Regions from separate parts of the Pseudomonas sp. PF05 genome, predicted to be linked through region 2. Evidence: predicted binding sites of a transcription regulator. Region 2 holds the regulator's gene; the other holds the start of a gene.
The links. The regulator sigma-54, encoded in region 2, starts transcription at its own class of promoters, with help from an activator protein. The targets are predictions, from matches to a motif close to ANTGGCATNNANNTTGCTNT.
Positions count from the first base shown of each region.

Region 1: flgB (flagellar basal body rod protein FlgB) is a predicted target of sigma-54. The motif match lies at 9,309-9,328, and genes of this name have one in related genera.

Region 1 is NZ_JBWLPW010000004.1:89,847-100,493, reverse strand. It holds gene AC09SL_RS09490 (tetratricopeptide repeat-containing response regulator) at 1-836, shown strand, start outside; gene AC09SL_RS09485 (sensor histidine kinase) at 829-1,521, shown strand; gene AC09SL_RS09480 (glutamine synthetase family protein) at 1,853-3,094, shown strand; gene AC09SL_RS09475 (MFS transporter) at 3,165-4,538, shown strand; gene AC09SL_RS09470 (flagellar brake protein) at 4,601-5,347, opposite strand; gene AC09SL_RS09465 (flagella synthesis protein FlgN) at 5,440-5,907, opposite strand; gene flgM (flagellar biosynthesis anti-sigma factor FlgM) at 5,956-6,273, opposite strand; gene flgA (flagellar basal body P-ring formation chaperone FlgA) at 6,446-7,210, opposite strand; gene AC09SL_RS09450 (chemotaxis protein CheV) at 7,289-8,215, shown strand; gene cheR (protein-glutamate O-methyltransferase CheR) at 8,270-9,097, shown strand; gene flgB (flagellar basal body rod protein FlgB) at 9,370-9,777, shown strand; gene flgC (flagellar basal body rod protein FlgC) at 9,781-10,224, shown strand; gene flgD (flagellar hook assembly protein FlgD) at 10,240-10,647, shown strand, end outside.
Region 2 is NZ_JBWLPW010000011.1:136,226-146,872, forward strand. It holds gene AC09SL_RS19240 (ATP-binding cassette domain-containing protein) at 1-251, opposite strand, end outside; gene AC09SL_RS19245 (KpsF/GutQ family sugar-phosphate isomerase) at 526-1,500, shown strand; gene AC09SL_RS19250 (KdsC family phosphatase) at 1,501-2,025, shown strand; gene lptC (LPS export ABC transporter periplasmic protein LptC) at 2,033-2,602, shown strand; gene lptA (lipopolysaccharide transport periplasmic protein LptA) at 2,589-3,137, shown strand; gene lptB (LPS export ABC transporter ATP-binding protein) at 3,137-3,862, shown strand; gene AC09SL_RS19270 (RNA polymerase factor sigma-54) at 4,027-5,520, shown strand; gene hpf (ribosome hibernation-promoting factor, HPF/YfiA family) at 5,597-5,905, shown strand; gene ptsN (PTS IIA-like nitrogen regulatory protein PtsN) at 5,918-6,382, shown strand; gene rapZ (RNase adapter RapZ) at 6,385-7,242, shown strand; gene AC09SL_RS19290 (HPr family phosphocarrier protein) at 7,258-7,533, shown strand; gene pmbA (metalloprotease PmbA) at 7,618-8,964, opposite strand; gene yjgA (ribosome biogenesis factor YjgA) at 9,073-9,597, shown strand; gene tldD (metalloprotease TldD) at 9,828-10,647, opposite strand, start outside.

The DNA of each region.
Region 1 (10,647 bases), on a different contig from region 2:
CGGTGCGCCTGTCGCCGCTGGCGGTGCGCCGCCAATCGTTGTTGGGCAAGCTGGCGATGACCAACGAAGACTACGACACGGCTTCCCGGGCCTATCGCCAGGCGGTCGGGCAGGGCGCGCAGTCGCGCTTCAAGGACCCGGAAAGCAATCTCGGCCTGGCCCATGCGCTGATCAGCAAGGGCAGCGAAAAAGGCCTCGACACCCGCACCCGGCTGGAGATCAACACGACGCTCAGCGCCGTGGCGAAGGAGAACCTCAACGACCCGGGGCTGCAGGTCCGGGCGCGGCTGATGAAGGCCACCAGCCTGTTGCTCAACGATGCCGAAACCGCCGAAAAGCTCACCGAACAGGCCTTGCAGCGCCTCGATGGCATGGAGCAATTCATGAGCGCCGAGGCCGCGTTGCTGGTGGCCAAGCAGTTGCAAATGCTTGGCCAGACCAGCGCCGGCGAGTCGATGCTCAAGAACTGCGCGGAAATCTACGGTGATGACCCGACGGTGATGCAAGGCATCGCCAAGCTGACCGACGACCCGAACATTCTCAACCAGGGCAATGCCGCCGCCGAGTTGAACCGCGAAGGCGTGCGGGTCTACAAGACTGGCGCGTTGCCGCAGGCGCGGGAGCTGTTCCGCCGCGCCCTGAAGATGCAACCGAAGAACATCAGTATTGCCCTGAACATGGCGCAATCGCTGCTGCATGGCACCGACACCAGCGTGGAGTCGCAACTGCTGCAGGAATGCCGCGCCTGCCTGAAACTGGTGGGCATGATGCCCGACACCGATGCGCGTTTTGCGCGTTATCAAAAACTGCGAAGCAAGGCATTTGGCGATGAATGACAGCGAACAGGCCCTCGATTTTTCCACGGTGATCGCGTCTACCGTGCACGACATGAAGAACTCCCTGACCTTGCTCATGCAGGCGCATACGCAATGGCTCGAGCGCTTGCCCGACGCCGAGCGCCAGACCTCGGAACAAGGCGTCATCGAGTTCGAGTTCGCCCATCTCAATGGCCTTATGGTGCAGTTGCTGGGGCTGTACAAACTCGGCGTCAACCAGTTGCCGCTGCACCCGGCCTATCATGAGTTGGATGACTTCATCGAGGCGCAACTGGCCGGCCATCAGGACGTGTTCCGCAGCCGCGGGATCATGGTCACCTACGACGTCGATCCGCTCAGCCCCCTGGGCTTTTTCGACCGCGAATTGGTCGCTTCGGTGCTCGATAACTGCATCAACAACGCCATTCGCCATGCGCGCCAGGCGCTGCTGATCAGTGTGAGCGATGAGGCCGGGCAACTGGTGCTGACGATCAATGACGACGGCGAAGGTTACCCGCCAGAGATGATCGAGCGTCAGGCCGAGTATGTGCAGGGCATCAACCACAGCAGCGGCAGCACCGGGCTGGGCCTGTACTTCGCCGCGCGGATCGCCGGGCTGCACCAGCGCGGTGGCGTGAGCGGGCGTACCGAGATTGCCAATGGCGGTGTGTTGGGTGGTGGGGTGTTCCGGCTTTACCTGCCCTGAGCGTGCGCTTTATAAAAAACAGCACAGATCCCCTGTGGGAGCGAGCTTGCTCGCGATAGCGGTGCATCAGTCAGCTCAATATTGACTGAGCCGACGCCATCGCGAGCAAGCTCGCTCCCACTCGTATTGCACAGGATTTAATTGTCTGTGGGTGCTTGATATTCCGAACAGCCGAAGCCTATTTTGTACGGGTTGCCGTTCGCGGCTCGCACATAACAAGGATTGCGTCATGACGACCGATGGCCAGCGTTCACTCGCGCAGCGACTGACGGGCATTGATGAGATTGAATGTGTCACGCCGGATTTGAATGGCGTGCCGCGGGGCAAGGTGATGACCGCCGAGGGGTTCCTCGAAGGCCGGCGGTTGCAGTTGGCGCGGGGCGTGCTGCTGCAATGCATCATGGGCGGTTATCCGCCATCGCGTTTTTACGGCAGTGACGACGGCGACCTGGCGCTGGTGGCCGATCCGAAACAGATTCATCGCCTGCCCTGGAGCCTACAGCCCCGGGCCCTGGCGATCTGCGACGCCGACGAGTTGACCGGTGAAAGCTCCCGGCTTTCGACACGCGGCCAGCTCAAGGCCGTTGTCGCACGTTATGCAGCCCTGGGCCTGGCGCCGGTGGTGGCGACCGAGCTGGAATTTTTCGTGTTCGCCCCCAACCCGGACCCGACCCAGCCGTTCCAGCCGCCGATGGGCCTGGATGGACGTCGCGAAGACGGCCATTCGGCGTTCAGCGTCAGCTCCAACAATGGCCTGCGTCCGTTCTTCAGTGAAGTCTATGAATGCATGGCGGCGCTGGGCCTGCCTCGCGACACCTTCATGCATGAAATGGGCGTGAGCCAGTTCGAGATCAATCTGCTGCACGGCGACCCTTTGTTGTTGGCCGACCAGACCTTCCTGTTCAAGCACCTGCTCAAGGAAGTGGCCCTCAAGCACGGGCTCACCGTGGTCTGCATGGCCAAGCCCCTGGCTCACACGCCGGGCAGTTCGATGCATATCCACCAGAGCGTTGTCGAGGCGCACAGCGGTCGCAATGTTTTCAGCGACGAAGCGGGCGAACCGACCGCGACTTTCCGACACTTCATCGGTGGGCAACAGGCGTGCCTGGCGGACTTCACTGCGTTGTTCGCACCGAACGTGAATTCCTACCAGCGCCTATGCCACCCGTTCGCCTCACCGAACAATGCCTGTTGGTCCCATGACAACCGCTCGGCCGGGTTGCGGATTCCCGCCAGTTCGCCGGTGGCCCGGCGGGTCGAGAACCGCTTGCCGGGAGCCGATGCCAACCCCTACCTGGCGATTGCCGCCAGCCTGGCCGCCGGGCTGTATGGGATTGAACATCGGCTGGAGCCGAGCGCGGCGATCCAGGGCGAATTCGAGGTGCCGGATAATCTCTCGTTGCCATGTACCTTGCATGCCGCCTTGGAGCGTCTGAAGCGTAGTCATCTGGCGAAGGAACTGTTCGGTACGGAGTTCATCGAAGGCTACATCGCCTCCAAGACCCTGGAACTGACCAGCTTCTTCGATGAAATCACGCCCTGGGAGCGGCGTGTCCTCGCGGCCCAGGCATAACGAACCGTCGCATTCGGGCTATCTTCAACAGGTAGCCCTTACTCACCTCAAGGAGCCGCTCGGAACGCCGATGCGCCAAATCTGGAAACCTTTTCGAGCGCTTTATTTCGCCTCGCTGATGATGTTGATCGGCTCGGGCCTCTTGAGTACTTACCTGGCGTTACGCCTGGCCGCCGACGATGTGGACAGCCTCTGGGTCGGTGCGCTTATGGCCGCCAACTATTTCGGCCTGGTGCTGGGTGGCAAGATCGGCCACCGGCTGATCGCCCGCGTCGGCCACATCCGCGCCTATTCGGCTTGCGCCGGGATCGTCGGGGCTGCGGTGCTGGGCCATGGCCTGGTGGATTGGCTGCCGGCCTGGATCGTGCTGCGGATGATTGTCGGCCTGGGGATGATGTGCCAGTACATGGTCATCGAGAGCTGGCTCAACGAGCAAGCCGATGCCAAGCAGCGTGGGGTGGTATTCAGCGGCTATATGATCGCCTCATACCTTGGGCTGGTGCTGGGTCAGTTGATTCTGGTCATGCACCCGGCCCTGGGCCCTGAGCTGTTGATGCTGGTAGCGCTGTGCTTCGCCTTGTGCCTGGTGCCCGTGACGCTGACCCGGCGAATTCACCCGGCGGCGCTGCATCCGGCGCCCATGGAGCCGCGCTTCTTCATCAAGCGTGTGCCGCAGTCCTTGAGTACGGTGCTGGGCTCGGGGTTGATCGTCGGTTCGTTCTATGGCCTGGCGCCCCTGTACGCCTCTCAGCAGGGCCTGTCGACCGAGCAGGTGGGTTTGTTCATGGGTAGCTGCATCTTCGCCGGGCTGCTGGTGCAGTGGCCCTTGGGCTGGCTGTCCGATCGATATGACCGGGCACTGCTGATCCGCTGCTTTGCGCTGGTCCTGACGATCTGTGCGCTGCCGTTGGCGATTCTTCCTGCGGTGCCGTTGGAGGTGCTGTTCGTCGCGGGGTTCTTCTGTTCGCTGGTGCAGTTCTGCCTGTATCCGTTGGCAGTGGCGTTTTCCAACGACCACGTCGAAGCTGATCGAAGGGTATCCCTGACCGCGATGCTGCTGGTGACCTATGGGGTTGGCGCCAGTATCGGACCGCTGGTAGCAGGGGTGCTGATGAAGATGTTCGGCAGCCAGATGCTCTATGCCTTTTTTGCCTTCTTCGCCCTGGTGCTGGTGTGGCGAATCCGGCCGAAGGCGGTGACCAACCTGCATCAGGTCGACGACGCACCGCTGCATCACGTGGCGATGCCGGACAGCATGTCCAGTTCGCCGCTGGTGGCGTGCCTCGATCCCCGGGTGGACGAACAAGTGGTGCAGGAGCAGATGCACGTCGATCCTGTGCCGATGGAAGAACCGGTCGAAGAAGAACCCGTCATGGAGGAAACGGCCGCCGAGGAGGCGAGCGACGAGCCGCCGACTCCCGATTTCACTCAGGCCAGGCCTTGAGCCAGTCATAAAAAAACGGGCAGTCACCGCAAGGGACTGCCCGTTTTTCTACGCATCGAAAATCAGAGGTCGTCTTTATCGAAGCGCCGGGCTTCTCGCTGGAGCTGGTAGACGAACCGCTCGACCTGCCGTTGCACCAGGCCACTGATGTTGTGGAAGCGTACGCCGGCGAACGTGGTGTTGATCCTTTCTTCGAAATGCAGGTAACGCAGCTCGACGGGCGCGGTCATGTTGCCAAAAGGCAGGGCTGCGATGAAGCGCTCGTACACCTGGCCCAATTGCAGTCGCTGCGTGATGTCGCCCTCGAAGCGCAACTTGCAACCGGTGGCGGAGATGTCCAGCAGCTTGCCATCCACCGGGGACTTGAGCTTGTCGCCGCCCAGTTCAACGTTCACCAGTTGTGCCAGTTTCAGGGCGGCGCGGAAGGCGTTGCGACGTTGGTGGTAGACCACTTCGTCGGGCAGGGCGCCGCGATAGCAGCGACCGTCGCTGGATTCATCGATAGTCAGTGGGCCCTTGCCATCCCATGCGATACGCACGCCGTCATGGAAACCCTCGACACGAAAAGGCTCACCGGCCAGCAGGAAACGCTCGCCGTCCCGGGGAATCATTTCATCCAGGGCAATGGAGTTGGTCTCGCGATCGACATTGACCAGATAGCTCTGGAAGCGCTGGCTACGTTCGTGGAAGGTAATGATCAGTGGGTCATGGCTCTCTTGCAGCATCCGCAGGTTGCCGGAGATTTCCAGCGGCGTGGTGAGGACCTTGGGTGGCTGCGGAGCATCATCCGCGTTTGAGGCATTGAACACGGTGAGTCAATCTCCAGGCAAAATACGACTACGAATGGCCGGCATTTTGCCAGCATGTATCGCGCGTTGATAGAGCGAAGGCATTGTTCGTTTCATGCCTGGCTGAGCGGGCGGTGCTTGACCATTTTGGCGGTCGAGCCGCGAGCGTCATACAGCGTCGGGATCTCGCCACCGTTGAGGATGCGCAACTGGTTGGCGGTGGCGGCCTGCTGCATCAGGATCGACTGGCCGTTGCGAGCGTTGGTTGCCTGGCATTGGGCGAGCAGGTCGTTAAGCGCTTTGCTCTGGGACAGCAACTGATCGCCGATCGTCGACTGACCAGCCAGTTGCTCGAGGCCGTCATGGCTGGCGGGCAGGTTGAGGCTGGCGAGGATCTCGCTGCGTTTGCGGCCATGCTGGTCAAGCAGGATGATCAATGCCTGTTTCTGCGCCAGGATATTCTCCAGCAGAGGCATGTCGCGACCGTGCAAGGCCACGGATTCGGCCTGCAGCAATTCCAGCAATTGTTGCGCTGGAACAAAGTCGTCGATGATCAATTGCAACAAATGAGTGTCGTGCATGGCGGGCCTTGGGTCTTAAGCGTCCAAAAGCCTGGCGCAGGCGGCGGCCTAGCGCTGGGCTTCGAAGTTGAGCAGTTTGCTGGCTACGCGGTTGCTGTCGACCTTGTAGCTGCCATCGGCGATGGCTGCTTTCAACTCGGCCACACGGGCGTTGTCGACGACAGGTTGATCGCGCAGCTTGTCAGTGACCTTCTGCAACTGCTGAGCCTCATTGCTGAGGTGTACCGACTCCCCGTTGCTGACCTGTTCGGCGGGTGTAGACAGCGGCGCGGATTTGTCGGTTTCGACGGTTTCCTTGGTGGCGCTGGTACGCGTAGTGCCTGTCAGCGGTGAAGAGCTGTTTAAACGATTGAAATCGATGACCATGGTAAAAAACCTCTGGGTATTTGGACGCTTGCCATGTTTTCGGCCATCCCCAAAAAAACTTTAGGCTCATTTATACAATGAACGTGCGCACGTCTGCGCTTGCCTTTGCATAAGGCACAGTCTAGGGAACACCGGGATCAAGCGCCAGCTTTCTACCTCCTCTACCCGATCACTACATCGCCACTTCCACTTGGCCCGGGGCCATCACCTGCGCCTTGATAACGCGCTGGGAGTTGAGGTTTTTTACCCGTATCTGTTCACGCATGCCACCGTTGGACAAGGCCTCGCCGGGCATCCGCACGGACAGGGAGCCGCTGCGGGCGGTGATGACCACCTGGTCGCCCTTGCGGACCACCTCGGCCTGCTCCAGGTGGACCAGTGTCACGATCTGATCGGCGACCATTGGTCGGACAAGTTTCTGTCCGATGGCCTGGTCGACGGAGGTCAGGAAGCCCTGGTTGATCTGGCTGACGTCCCGTTCGCGCAACGTCACGTCCTGGGGCTCGACGATCCCGGCCCGCCTCAGCGGACGCGTGGTGGTGACGATTTCCCGAAACAGGCGCACTTGAGCGGGCACGAACACCGTCCAGGGCGTGGTGCTGTCGCAACGAACCTTCACCGTGACGCGGCCCAGGGGGCGTGACGGGCTCTCCAGCGAAGCAGTCAATTCCTTGTCGCACATTGGCATGCGCAGGCGCGGATCGATCTGGTTGACTTCGATCTCGTAGCGACCTTCCGTTTGACTGGTAGCCAGATAGTCTTCTACGGTGAATTCAAGAAAGCCCTGAGTGACGCCGATAAGGAGATCAGGCAAGGTAACCGGAACAGCAGCAAGGGCAGGACCGCCCGAAGTGAGCAGGCAGACAGCCAGCAGTGCACCGAGCCAGTGGCGGCAGTGAGTGGTCAGGCGTCGAGAAAATGTCGTTTGTGCGTTCATGCCGGTTCAATAGCAAGCCCCGTGCCGTTTAGTGATGAATGCGCGTCGGACACATTAGCGTTAGGTAGGAGTCAGGGCATGGCGGGAGTAATGGATTCGGTAAACCAGCGCACTCAGCTGGTTGGTCAGAATCGCCTGGAGCTGTTGTTGTTCCGTCTCGACGGCCAACAAATGTATGGGATCAACGTATTCAAGGTTCGCGAGGTGCTGCAATGCCCCAAGCTGACCTTGATGCCCAAGTCCAGCCCCGTCGTGTGCGGTGTGGCCAATATTCGGGGAGCGACCATCCCGATTCTCGACCTGGCGATGGCGACCGGTTCCGGTCGTCTGCTGGACCAGAGCAATCCGTTTGTGATCATCACTGAGTACAACACCAAGACCCAGGGTTTCCTGGTGCGCTCGGTGGAGCGCATCGTCAACATGAACTGGGAAGAGATCCATCCACCGCCCAAGGGCACCGGCCGCGATCACTACCTCACGGCGGTGACCCGGGTCGATAACCAATTGGTGGAAATCATCGACGTGGAGAAGATCCTCGCCGAAGTTGCGCCCACGCCGGAAGCGATCTCCGTGGGTGTGGTGGATGCCGAAACCCAACACAAGGCGATTTCGTTGCGGGTGTTGACCGTCGATGACTCGTCGGTGGCCCGCAAGCAGGTGACCCGTTGCCTGCAAACGGTCGGCGTCGAGGTAGTGGCGTTGAATGACGGGCGACAGGCGCTGGATTACCTGCGCAAGCTGGTCGACGAGGGCAAGAAGCCCGAGGAAGAGTTCCTGATGATGATCTCCGACATTGAGATGCCGGAGATGGACGGGTACACCCTGACGTCGGAAATCCGCAGTGACCCGCGCATGCAGAAACTGCACATCATCTTGCATACTTCATTGTCCGGGGTTTTCAACCAGGCGATGGTCAAGAAGGTCGGCGCAGACGATTTCCTGGCGAAATTCCGTCCCGATGACCTGGCTTCACGGGTCGTCGATCGGATCAAGGCGGCAGAATAAAAGGTCGGGCGCGTTGTGCGTCCGGCAAGTCAACACGATGAAAGAGGCGGTATCTTGTCTACGGGTAATTTGGATTTCGAACAGTTCCGGGTCTTCCTGGAAAAAGCCTGTGGCATCTTGCTTGGTGAAAACAAGCAATACCTGGTGTCGAGCCGTCTCAATAAATTGATGGAACAACAGGGCCTCAAGTCATTGGGCGAACTGGTGCAGCGTATCCAGACCCAGCCGCGCAGTGGCTTGCGCGAGATGGTGGTGGACGCGATGACCACCAACGAAACCCTGTGGTTTCGTGACACCTATCCGTTCGAGGTATTGAAGAACAAAGTGCTGCCGGCGGCCATCAAGGCCAGCCCGGGCCAGCGTCTGCGGATCTGGTCGGCGGCCTGTTCGTCGGGGCAGGAACCCTATTCGCTGTCGATGTCCATCGATGAGTTCGAACGGTCCAATCTCGGCCAGCTGAAAGGCGGCGTGCAGATCGTCGCCACCGACCTGTCCGGGACCATGCTCAATAACTGCAAGACCGGTGAGTACGACAGCCTGGCCATCGGCCGGGGCCTGTCGCCGGATCGCCTGCAACGTTACTTCGACCCGAAAGGGCCGGGCAAATGGGTGGTCAAGGCACCGATCAAGAGTCGGGTGGAGTTCCGCTCGTTCAACCTGCTGGACAGCTATGCCAGCCTGGGCAAGTTCGACATCGTGTTTTGCCGCAACGTGCTGATCTACTTCTCCGCCGAAGTGAAGAAAGACATCCTGCTGCGCATCCACAGCACGCTCAAGCCGGGCGGCTACCTGTTCCTCGGCGCCTCCGAGGCGTTGAACGGTTTGCCGGATCATTACCAGATGGTCCAGTGCAGCCCGGGGATCATCTACCAGGCGAAGTGATTGGCTTGGGTTGTCAAAAAAACGGGAGTCCCACGGGGCTCCCGTTTTTTTTGCCTGCCGATTTCCATTCGCCACTGTGGGAGCGGGCTTGTTCCTCGTCGACAGGATGAAAGCGGCAGAAAAGCGGCAGCCTGCGGAAGCCAGTTGCCGCTTTTCTGGCATTGCCGCTTTGCCGCTGCCCGCAAAGCCCCCGGTTTATGGGCTTTTCGAAAATGGCACGACGCTTGCTTTAGCCGTCGTACGTACATTCTGGTCACCCAAAGGTTTCCGACATGAGCATCAGCTTCGATAAAGCGCTCGGTATCCACGAACAGGCCCTGAGCTTCCGCGCCCAGCGTGCCGAAGTCCTGGCCAACAACATCGCCAACGCCGACACCCCGAACTACAAGGCTCGGGACCTGGACTTCTCCAAAGTGCTCGCCGAGCAGAACGAGAAGACCAAGAACGGCCACTTCGCCCTGAACACGACCAACAGCCGTCATATCGAAGCTGAAGGCTTGGGCAATGGCGATGAATCGCTGATGTATCGCACCCCGATGCAACCTTCGATCGACCAGAACACCGTGGACGCTCAACTGGAACAGTCCAACTACGCGGAAAACTCCGTGAACTTCCAGGCCAGCTTCACCCTGCTCAACAGCAAGTTCAAAGGGCTGGTATCGGCCCTGCGCGGAGAGTAAGCCATGTCGATCGCTAGCGTATTCAACATTGCCGGCAGTGCCATGAGTGCCCAGACCACTCGCCTGAACACTGTGGCCAGTAACATCGCCAACGCCGAGACCGTTTCGTCGAGCATCGACCAGACCTACCGCGCCCGTCACCCGGTATTCGCCACCATGTTCCAGGGCGGCCAGTCCGGCGGCAGCGGCTCGCTGTTCCAGGAGCAGGACGCGGCCGGGCAGGGCGTACAGGTGCTTGGCGTGGTCGAAGACCAGAGCAACCTCGACGCACGTTATGAACCAAACCATCCGGCCGCAGACGCCAAGGGTTATGTCTATTACCCGAACGTCAACGTCGTCGAAGAAATGGCCGACATGATTTCCGCCAGTCGTTCGTTCCAGACCAACGTCGAAATGATGAACACTGCCAAAACCATGATGCAGAAGGTCCTGACCCTCGGTCAGTGATAAGGGGCGATTCACATGAGCGTCACCAACACTACCAGCGGTTTGAGTCTCAACGAGATTCTGGCCAACTCCTCGGTCAAGACCAACACCACGACCGATGGCCTGGGCGCGGCAACCAGTGCGGCGACCGGCAAGAAGGAGTTGGGCAAGGATGCGTTCCTGCAGTTGCTGGTCACTCAGCTGAAAAACCAGAACCCGCTGGAGCCACAGGATAACGGCGAGTTCGTTGCCCAACTGGCGCAGTTCAGCAGCCTGGAAGGCATCACCACGCTCAACGAGACCGTGAGCGGCATCGCCGGCAACTACAACTCGTCCCAGGCCTTGCAGGCCTCGTCGCTGGTCGGTCGCTCGGTCATCGCTCCGGGCGACAAGGCCGTGGTCGATACCTCCAAGAGCCTCAACGGCACGGTGGTGGTACCGACA
Region 2 (10,647 bases):
CGCGCATCGAACAGGTCGCTGCGAGACAACTCGGGAAGATTCTGACCATTGACCCAGACTTCGCCGGCGCTGGGGCGCAATTGTGCCCCAATCAGCCGCAGCAGCGTGGTCTTGCCACACCCGGAAGGCCCCATGATGCCAGTGACCTTGCCGCGTGGAATGCGAATATCGATGTCATTGAAAATGCTGCGCGTCCCTCGCTTGAAGGACAGTCCCTTCAGCTCGACCGCGTAGGCGTTGTCGGCACTCATCTAAACTCCTTGCGATGCAGCCTCACATTCGAATGCCCTGGGCGGTCGACAAGCGCCGGTACCGCCGGGCACGCGAACCGGCGGCGAACTATATCACTGCAACAGCCAAGCGCCCAAGGCCAACACCCCACCCGTTAAGCCTCGCTCAAGGTAAAAAACCACATTTTATGTCGAACCTTGCGGCCCCACGAACAAAGCATGACGAACTTACGTGAGGGAATTGTTCATTGCCGCTATAATCGCCGCCTTTTCATCGGGCTATACGATTTCTGACATGAGCCAATCCAGCGACCTGATTCAATCGGCACAACGTACCATCCGCCTCGAGCTCGAAGCCGTGCAAGGCTTGCTGCCCCGTATCGACGCTGATTTCGTACGCGCCTGCGAGATGATTCTGGCCAGCAAAGGCCGCGTGGTCGTGGTCGGCATGGGCAAGTCCGGGCACATCGGCAACAAGATCGCCGCCACCCTCGCCAGCACCGGCACCACGGCCTTTTTTGTCCATCCGGCCGAAGCCAGCCACGGAGACATGGGCATGATCACCCGGGACGATGTCATCCTGGCCCTGTCCAACTCCGGTTCCACCAATGAGATCATCACGCTGCTGCCGCTGATCAAGCGCCTGGGCATCCAGTTGATCAGCATGACCGGCAACCCGGACTCGCCGCTGGCCAAGGCCGCCGAAGTGAACCTCAATGTTCATGTCGAACACGAAGCCTGCCCGCTGAACCTGGCACCGACCTCTTCCACCACCGCTGCCCTGGTCATGGGCGACGCCCTGGCCGTGGCGCTGCTGGAAGCCCGGGGCTTCACCGCGGAAGACTTCGCCTTTTCCCATCCCGGTGGCGCCCTCGGCCGTCGCCTGCTGCTGAAAGTCGAAAACGTGATGCACGCCGGCCAAGAGTTGCCGCAAGTGTTGCGCGGCACGCTGCTCAAGGACGCGCTCATGGAGATGACCCGCAAGGGGCTGGGCATGACGGTGGTCCTGGAAGCCGACGGCAAGCTCGCCGGGATCTTCACCGACGGCGACCTGCGCCGCACCCTGGACCGCACCATCGACATCCACAGTGCCACCATCGAGCAAGTCATGACGCCCCACGGCAAGACCGCCCGCGCCGAGATGCTCGCCGCCGAGGCCCTGAAAATCATGGAAGACCACAAGATCAGCGCCCTGGTGGTCGTCGACGACGAGGACCGTCCGGTGGGCGCCCTGAATATGCACGATTTGCTGCGTGCGGGAGTCATGTAAATGAACACAGAACTGTTGCAACGCGGCCAGGCCATCAAGCTGGCGGTGTTCGATGTCGACGGCGTGCTGACCGACGGTCGCCTGTACTTCCTTGAAGACGGCAGCGAGTTCAAGACGTTCAACACCCTCGACGGCCAAGGCATCAAGATGCTGATGGCCGCCGGCGTGCAGACCGCCATCATCAGCGGTCGCAAGACCCCGGTGGTCGAGCGACGCGCGAAGAACCTCGGCATCCCGCACCTTTACCAGGGGCGCGAAGACAAACTGGTGGTGCTGGACGAGCTTCTGGGCCAACTCAACCTAAGCTATGAACAGGTGGCCTACCTCGGTGACGACCTGCCAGACCTGCCGGTGATTCGCCGAGTAGGCCTGGGCATGGCAGTCGCCAACGCGGCCAGCTTCGTGCGCGAGCATGCCCACGGCGTCACCACGGCGCGAGGCGGCGAAGGTGCGGCCCGCGAATTCTGTGAACTGATCCTGCGCGCCCAGGGCCGCCTCGAAGCGGCCAACGCCGCGTACCTGTGAGCCATTTATGCTGAGCAAGAAGATTCGCACCATCGTGGTGTTCGGCTGTATCGCGGCGATTTTCGCTGCGGTGGGCTACTGGAACATCAGCCCCGAACGGTTTCTCGACCGACCTGCGACCCAGATCGAGGAAAAGATCGACTGGTACGCGACCAACACGCATACCCTGCAGTACCTGCCCGACGGCAAAGTGCAATATGAGATGACGTCCGACAAGGTCGACCACGTAAAGGCCACTGACATTACGCTGGTCACCAAGCCCGACCTGAACATGTTCCGCGGCACCGAGTTTCCGTGGCATGTGCAGAGCGAGCACGCCGAAGTCAATTCCGGCGGCACCGAAGTGGAACTGATCGACTCGGTGCGCATCGCCCGAACCGACGAGAAAAACCGTACGACCATCATCACCAGCACGCGCATGACCGTGTTCCCACAGCAAGAATATGCGCAGACCGAGCAACCCGTTAGAATCGACGGCGCCGGGGGTGTGTCGACCGGCACGGGAATGAAAGCGTATTTGAAGGAAAGCAGGATACACCTGCTATCGAACGTAAGAGGACAGTATGAAGCTCGCTAAAACCCTCCCTATTTTGCTCAGTCTGGGCGCAGCACTGGGAAGCGCGAGCGCCTGGGCTCTTCCCGACGACCGCAACCAACCTATCCGCATCCAGGCCGACGATGCCCAGCTCGACGACAAGAAAGGTGTCGCCACCTACACAGGTGACGTGATCATCACCCAGGGCTCGATGAAGGTCACCGGCAATACCGTGACCATCACCCGCACTCCGGCCGGGGACATCGACGTGGTGACCTCGGTGGGCAACCTGGCCTATTTCGAGCAGTTGCAAACTGCCGGCGATACCAAGCCTGTGCAGGGCTACGGGGTCACCATCCAGTACCACGCCTCCAAGGATCGCGTGGTCCTGATCGACCGCGCCAAGGTCATCGACAAGGACAACAACATCACCCAGGGCGAGAAAATCGTCTACGACACAGTCAAGAAGCTGGCAAGCGCCGGTCGCGCCACCGGCAGCAAGGTGACCGAGTCGCGTCCGCGGATCGACATGGTGATCCAACCGAAAAAGAAAACCGACGAGCAGAAGGCCCAGTAATGGCAACTCTGAAAGCTCAGCATCTGGCCAAGAGCTACAAGAGCCGTCAAGTCGTGCGTGATGTCAGCCTGTCCATCGACAGCGGCCAGATCGTCGGCCTGCTCGGCCCCAACGGCGCGGGCAAGACCACTTGCTTCTACATGATCGTCGGCCTGGTCCAGGCCGACCAGGGTCGCGTACTGATCGACGACCTGGATGTCAGCCACCAGCCGATGCACGGCCGGGCGAAGGCAGGTATCGGCTATTTGCCGCAAGAAGCGTCGATCTTCCGCAAACTGTCGGTTGCCGACAACATCATGGCGATCCTCGAGACCCGCAAGGAACTCGACAAGGCCGGTCGTCGCCAGGAATTGGAAAGCCTGCTGCAGGAATTCCACATCAGCCACATTCGCGACAACCTGGGCATGAGCCTGTCCGGGGGCGAGCGGCGCCGCGTGGAAATCGCCCGCGCCCTGGCCACCGCACCGAAGTTCATCCTGCTCGACGAACCGTTCGCCGGCGTGGACCCCATCTCGGTGGGCGACATCAAGCAGATCATCCATCACCTCAAGGCCAAGGGGATCGGCGTGCTGATCACCGACCACAACGTGCGCGAGACGCTGGATATCTGCGAAACCGCCTACATTGTCAATGACGGCCAGCTGATCGCCGAAGGCGACTCCGCAGCGATCCTGGCCAATGACCTGGTCAAGGAAGTGTATCTGGGCCATGAGTTCCGCCTGTAAGCCAAAGTGTCTGGCGAATCGTTAGAGCGTCGTTTCATTTTATTATGGCGACGCCCTAGGCAAACACTTCAGTTTCAGGCATATAATTTGCTTAAGTTTGGCGCTTCGGCGCCCTGTAGTGGATGGCGCATGTGCGCCGGCGAATAAGGTGTTAAGCCCCTGCCATGAAACCATCGCTAGTCTTGAGAATGGGCCAGCAGCTGACGATGACACCGCAGCTGCAACAGGCCATCCGCCTGCTCCAATTGTCGACCCTGGACCTGCAACAGGAGATCCAGGAGGCCCTGGAGTCCAATCCGATGCTCGAACGCCAGGAAGAAGGCGACGACTTCGACAACACCGACCCACTGGCCGACAACGTCGAGCAGAAGACCAACACCGAAATCCCGGAACCGACCTACCAGGAAGCCGCCCCGACGGTGGACAACCTCGAGGATGGCGAATGGAACGAACGCATCCCCAACGAACTGCCCGTGGACACGGCCTGGGAAGACGTCTATCAGACCAGCGCCAGCAGCCTGCCGAGCAGCGATGACGACGAGTGGGACTTCACCACCCGCACCTCCGCCGGCGAAAGCCTGCAAAGCCACCTGCTGTGGCAGCTGAACCTGGCGCCGATGTCCGACACCGATCGCCTGATCGCCGTGACCCTGATCGATTGCATCAACAACCAGGGCTACCTGGACGAGACCCTCGAAGAAATCCTCGAAGCCTTCGATCCCGAGCTCGACATCGAGCTGGACGAGATCGAAGCCGTCCTCCATCGCATCCAGCAGTTCGAACCGGCTGGCATCGGCGCCCGCAACCTGGGCGAGTGCCTGTTGCTGCAACTGCGCCAGTTGTCCGCCAAGACCCCGTGGCTGGCCGAAGCCAAGCGGCTGGTCACCGACTACATCGACTTGCTGGGGGGTCGCGACTACAGCCAGTTGATGCGTCGCATGAAGCTCAAGGAAGATGAGCTGCGCCAGGTGATCGAACTGGTGCAGAGCCTCAACCCGCGCCCCGGCTCGCAGATCGAATCCACCGAGCCCGAATACGTGGTTCCAGACGTAATCGTGCGCAAGCACAACGACCGCTGGCTGGTGGAGCTCAACCAGGAATCGGTGCCCAAGCTGCGGGTCAACGCCCAGTACGCCGGCTTTGTGAAGCGCGCCGACACCAGCGCCGACAACACTTTCATGCGCAACCAGTTGCAGGAGGCGCGCTGGTTCATCAAGAGCCTGCAAAGCCGCAACGAAACCCTGATGAAAGTGGCCACCCAGATCGTCGAGCATCAGCGCGGCTTCCTGGAGTATGGCGATGAAGCGATGAAACCGTTGGTCCTGCATGACATTGCCGAGGCAGTGGGCATGCACGAGTCGACGATTTCCCGGGTAACCACCCAGAAATTCATGCATACCCCCCGGGGCATCTATGAATTGAAATATTTTTTCTCCAGCCACGTCAGCACCTCCGAAGGCGGCGAATGCTCGTCCACGGCCATCCGCGCGATCATCAAAAAACTGGTGGCCGCGGAAAATCAGAAAAAGCCGTTGAGTGACAGCAAGATCGCTGGTTTACTGGAGGCACAAGGCATTCAGGTGGCCCGCCGTACCGTCGCCAAATACCGCGAATCCCTCGGGATCGCGCCTTCGAGCGAACGCAAGCGGTTGATGTAACAGGCCACGCCACAGCGTTCCAGTGGCAGGCATGTCTGCCTGCCGCTTTATGCACTGGCAACGAAGGAGAAGCTGTATGCAAGTCAACATCAGTGGACACCAACTGGAAGTGACCGAACCCCTGCGCACCTACATCGGCGAAAAACTCGACCGATTGGAGAGGCATTTCGACAAGATCACCAACGTGCAAGTCACGATGACCGTCGAGAAACTGCTGCAGAAAATCGAAGCCACGCTGCATATTCCCGGCGGAGAAGTGGTTGCCAACGCAGAGCACACAGACATGTATGCCGCGATTGACCTGCTGACCGACAAGCTGGATCGCCAACTCAAAAAGCATAAGGAAAAGACCCAGAGCCTCCTCCAGGGCGCGACCGGTCGTTAACCCCCCCAATCCATGATCCGACTAGAAACCATCCTGACCCCCGGCCGTTCCCAAGTGAACGCGCCGGGCGGCAGTAAAAAGAAAGCCCTCGAACACATTGCCAACCTGATCCACCGCGAGGTGCCTGATCTGGTCATGCAGGACGTCTTCGAGGCCCTGGTTGCCCGTGAAAAACTCGGTTCCACCGGTTTTGGCAACGGCATCGCCATCCCCCATTGCCGTCTCAAGGGCTGTGAGGCGCCGATCAGCGCGCTGTTGCACCTTGAAACGGCTATCGATTTCGACGCCATCGACGGCGCCCCGGTCGACCTGCTGTTTGTATTGCTGGTACCCGAAGCGGCGACCGATGCGCACCTCGAGCTGCTGCGCCAGATTGCCAGCATGCTGGACCGCAAGGAAGTGCGCGAAAAACTGCGCAGCGCACCAAGCAACGAAGCGTTGTACCAGGTGGTCCTGGACGAGCAGAACGGTCATTAAAAATGCGCATGATCATTGTCAGTGGCCGCTCCGGCTCCGGTAAAAGCACGGCCCTCGCCGTGCTTGAGGACAGCGGCTACTATTGCATCGACAATTTGCCCGCCGGCCTGCTGCCGGAACTGGCCGAGCGCGCCCTGATCCACACCGAGCTGGCGCAGCCACTGGTGGCGGTCTCCATCGATGCGCGTAACCTGCCAAGCCACCTGTCGCGTTTTCCTGAACTGCTCGAGGAAGTGCGCAGCCGGCATATCCAGTGCGACGTGCTGTACCTGGATGCCGATGAAGAGACACTGCTCAAGCGTTTTTCCGAAACCCGCCGGCGCCACCCGCTGAGCAATGCCAACCGCTCCCTGGCCGAAGCCATCGAGGATGAAAGCCAACTATTGGGGCCGATCGCCGACTTGGCGGACCTGAAGGTCAACACCACGCACCTGAACCTGTATCAGTTGCGCGACACGATCAAGCTGCGCCTGCTCAACCAGCCTGAGCCGGGCACGGCGTTCCTGGTGGAGTCGTTCGGTTTCAAGCGTGGCATGCCCGTAGACGCCGACCTGGTGTTCGATGTGCGCTGCCTGCCCAATCCTTATTGGAAACCGGAATTGCGCGAGCAATCCGGGCTCGACCAACCGGTGATCGATTACCTGGCCGCCCAGCCGGATGTCGAGGAAATGTACCAGGACATCTCCAGCTACCTGCTCAAATGGCTGCCCCGCTTTGCCGCGAGCAACCGCGCCTATGTCACGATTGCCATCGGTTGTACCGGTGGACATCACCGCTCCGTCTACCTGACCGAACGCCTGGGTCAACTCCTGCAACAATCCCTGAAGAACGTCCAGGTTCGCCACCGCGACCTCAGCTAAAGGATTCACATCGCGATGCCTGCTCAGGAAATTGAAATCATCAACAAGCTGGGTTTGCATGCCCGAGCGTCGGCCAAGTTCGTCGGAGTCGCGGGCCAGTTCAAGGACACCACCATCAGGGTTGGCCGCACGCCCGAGACTGCGGTCGACGGTAAAAGCATCATGGCGATGATGATGCTCGCCGCCGGCAAGGGCACCAAGATCCACCTGCTCACCGAAGGTGAACAGGCACAGGAAGCGATGGACGCGCTGGTGGACCTGATCAACCGATATTTCGACGAAGGCGAATAACTGCCCAGGTCCCAAGGCGGATTCATTGGGCACAAAAAAAGGCGCGTCATCCAGTGGATGACGCGCTTTTTTACGCGCTGAGCGTTAGCTACCCGCCACCGTCATACGCTCGATCAACACCGAACCGGTGCGGATGTTGCTGCGCAGCTCCAGGTCGTTGCCCACCGCTACGATCTGCTTGAACATGTCGCGCATGTTCCCGGCGATGGTCACTTCCTGGACCGGGAACTGGATCTCGCCGTTCTCGACCCAGAAACCCGCCGCGCCACGGGAATAGTCCCCGGTGACCATGTTCAGGCCGTGGCCCATCAGTTCGGTCACCAGCAGCCCCCGGCCCATGCGCCGCAGCAAGGCGGCCTGGTCTTCTTCGCCATGGGTCACGAACAGGTTATGCACGCCGCCGGCATTGGCGGTGCTCGGCATGCCGAGCTTGCGGCCCGAATAGGTACCGAGGATGTAGGACACCAGCTCGCCGTTTTCCACGAACGGCTTGGCGTAAGTGGCCAGGCCATCGCCGTCGAACGCCGAGCTGCCCATGGCCTGCATCAGGTGTGGACGCTCGTCGATGGTCATCCATTGCGGGAACAGCTTCTGGCCCAGCGCTCCCTCGAGGAACGACGACTTGCGGTACAGGTTGCCGCCGGACACCGCCGACAGGAAGCTGCCGAACAAGCCACCAGCCAGCTCGGCCGAAAACAACACCGGCACCTCACAGGTCGGCACCGGGCGCGCGCCCAGGCGGCTGGCCGCCCGTTGCGCGGCTTTCTGGCCAATGCTCACAGGGTCCGCGAGCAAGGCGCCCTGACGGCTCACGTCGTACCAGTAATCGCGCTGCATCTGGCCGTCGGCTTCGGCGATCATCACGCAACTGAGGCTGTGGCGGGTCGATGCATAACCGCCGATGAAACCGTGGCTGTTGCCATAGACCCGGCAGCCCTGGTGGGTATTGAGCGTCGTGCCGTCGGCGTTCTTGATCCGGCTGTCGGCCTCGAATGCCGCAGCTTCGCAACGCAGTGCCTGTTCGATGGCCTGCTCGGGGGTGATGTCCCAGGCGTGGAACAGGTCGAAGTCGCGCAGCTCCTTGCACATCAGCGCGGCATCGGCCAGGCCCGAGGCTTCGTCTTCTGAAGTGTGCTTGGCAATCGCCAGTGCCGCGGCGACGGTTTCGCGAATCGCCTCCGGGCCGCTCGCCGAGGTGCTGGCCGAGCCCTTGCGCTGGCCCATGTACAACGTGATACCGAACCCCTGGTCGCGATTGAATTCGACGGTTTCCACCTCACGCTGGCGCACCGACGTCGACAGGCCCTGTTCCAGGGACACCGCCACCTCACAGGCACTGGCGCCCTGGCGCTTGGCCTCGGCAAGGATCTGCTCGACTTGTTCCTGCAGTGCCGGCAATGCTTGCGGGCCGACGCTTTGAACTGCACTCATGGTGTTCTCCACTCAAATTCTCTTTTCGGTGATGGCCATCGAGCGACCGGGCCGGACAAGCGGCCCCCGACTGGTTATCATGGCGGCGTTTCTTTGCGGACTGCCACCATGGTTGATTCTTACGACGACTCCCTCTACGAGGGTGAAAAAAGCAAATCCCAGGTCAAACGCGAGCTGCATGCTCTGGTTGACCTCGGCGAGCGCCTGACAACACTCAAGCCTGACTTGCTGGCCAAACTGCCGTTGACCGACGCCTTGCGCCGGGCCCTGGCCGATGCGCCCAAGCACACCGCGAATATCGCGCGTAAACGGCACCTGCAATTCATCGGCAAACTGATGCGCGATCAGGACACTGACGCCATCCTGGTCCTGCTCGATCAACTCGATGCCTCCACCCGACAGTACAACGAACGTTTCCACAATCTGGAGCGCTGGCGCGATCGCTTGATCGCAGGCGACGACGGCGTGCTGGAAAAATTCGTCATCGACTACCCGGAGGCTGATCGTCAGCAATTGCGCTCCCTGATCCGTCAGGCCCAGCACGAACTGGCGCAGAACAAGCCACCAGCCTCGAGCCGTAAAATCTTCAAGTACATCCGTGAGCTGGACGAAACCCAACGCGGCCTGCGCTGAGTTTCATCCGTTCTGTAGGAGCTGCCGTAGGCTGCGATCTTTTGATCTTTTGATCTTTTGATCTTTCGCTTGAGACTTAAGTGTCTGGGGAAAGATCGCAGCCTCGTTGCACTCGACAGCTCCTACACAGCTCCTACACAGCTCCTACACGGCTCCTACATAGCTTCTACGTAGCTTCTACGTAGCTTCAACATGGTTTCTACATGGCTCCTGGGAGTTCGTGTACATGCTTATCCGCCCGTGCCACCCACGGTAATCGCATCGATCTTCAGGGTCGGCTGGCCGACGCCTACCGGCACCGATTGCCCGTCCTTGCCGCACGTACCCACGCCGCTGTCCAGCGCCAGGTCGTTACCGACCATCGACACCTTGCTCATCGCCTCCGGCCCGTTGCCGATCAGGGTCGCGCCCTTGACCGGTGCGGTGATCTTGCCGTCCTCGATCAGGTAGGCCTCGCTGGTGGAGAACACGAACTTGCCGCTGGTGATGTCCACCTGGCCACCGCCGAGGTTGGCGCAATAAATACCTTTTTTCACCGAGGCGATGATTTCCGCCGGGTCGCTTTGGCCGCCCAGCATGTAGGTGTTGGTCATGCGCGGCATCGGCAAGTGCGCGTAGGACTCACGGCGACCGTTGCCGGTACGGGCCACGCCCATCAGCCTGGCGTTGAGTTTGTCCTGCATGTAGCCCTTGAGCACGCCGTTCTCGATCAGCGTGGTGCATTCGGTCGGGGTGCCTTCATCGTCGACGCTCAGGGAGCCGCGACGCCCGGCCAGGGTGCCGTCATCGACAATGGTGCAGAGTTTCGAGGCGACCATTTCCCCCATGCGCCCGCTGTAGGCCGAGCTGCCCTTGCGGTTGAAATCGCCTTCCAGGCCGTGGCCGACTGCTTCGTGCAGCAGCACGCCGGACCAACCGGACCCCAGTACCACCGGCAACGTACCTGCCGGGGCCGCAATGGCCTCCAGGTTGACCAGCGCCTGACGCAGCGCTTCGCGGGCGTAGCCCATGGCGCGGTCTTCGCTGAGGAAATAACGGTAGTCGGTGCGC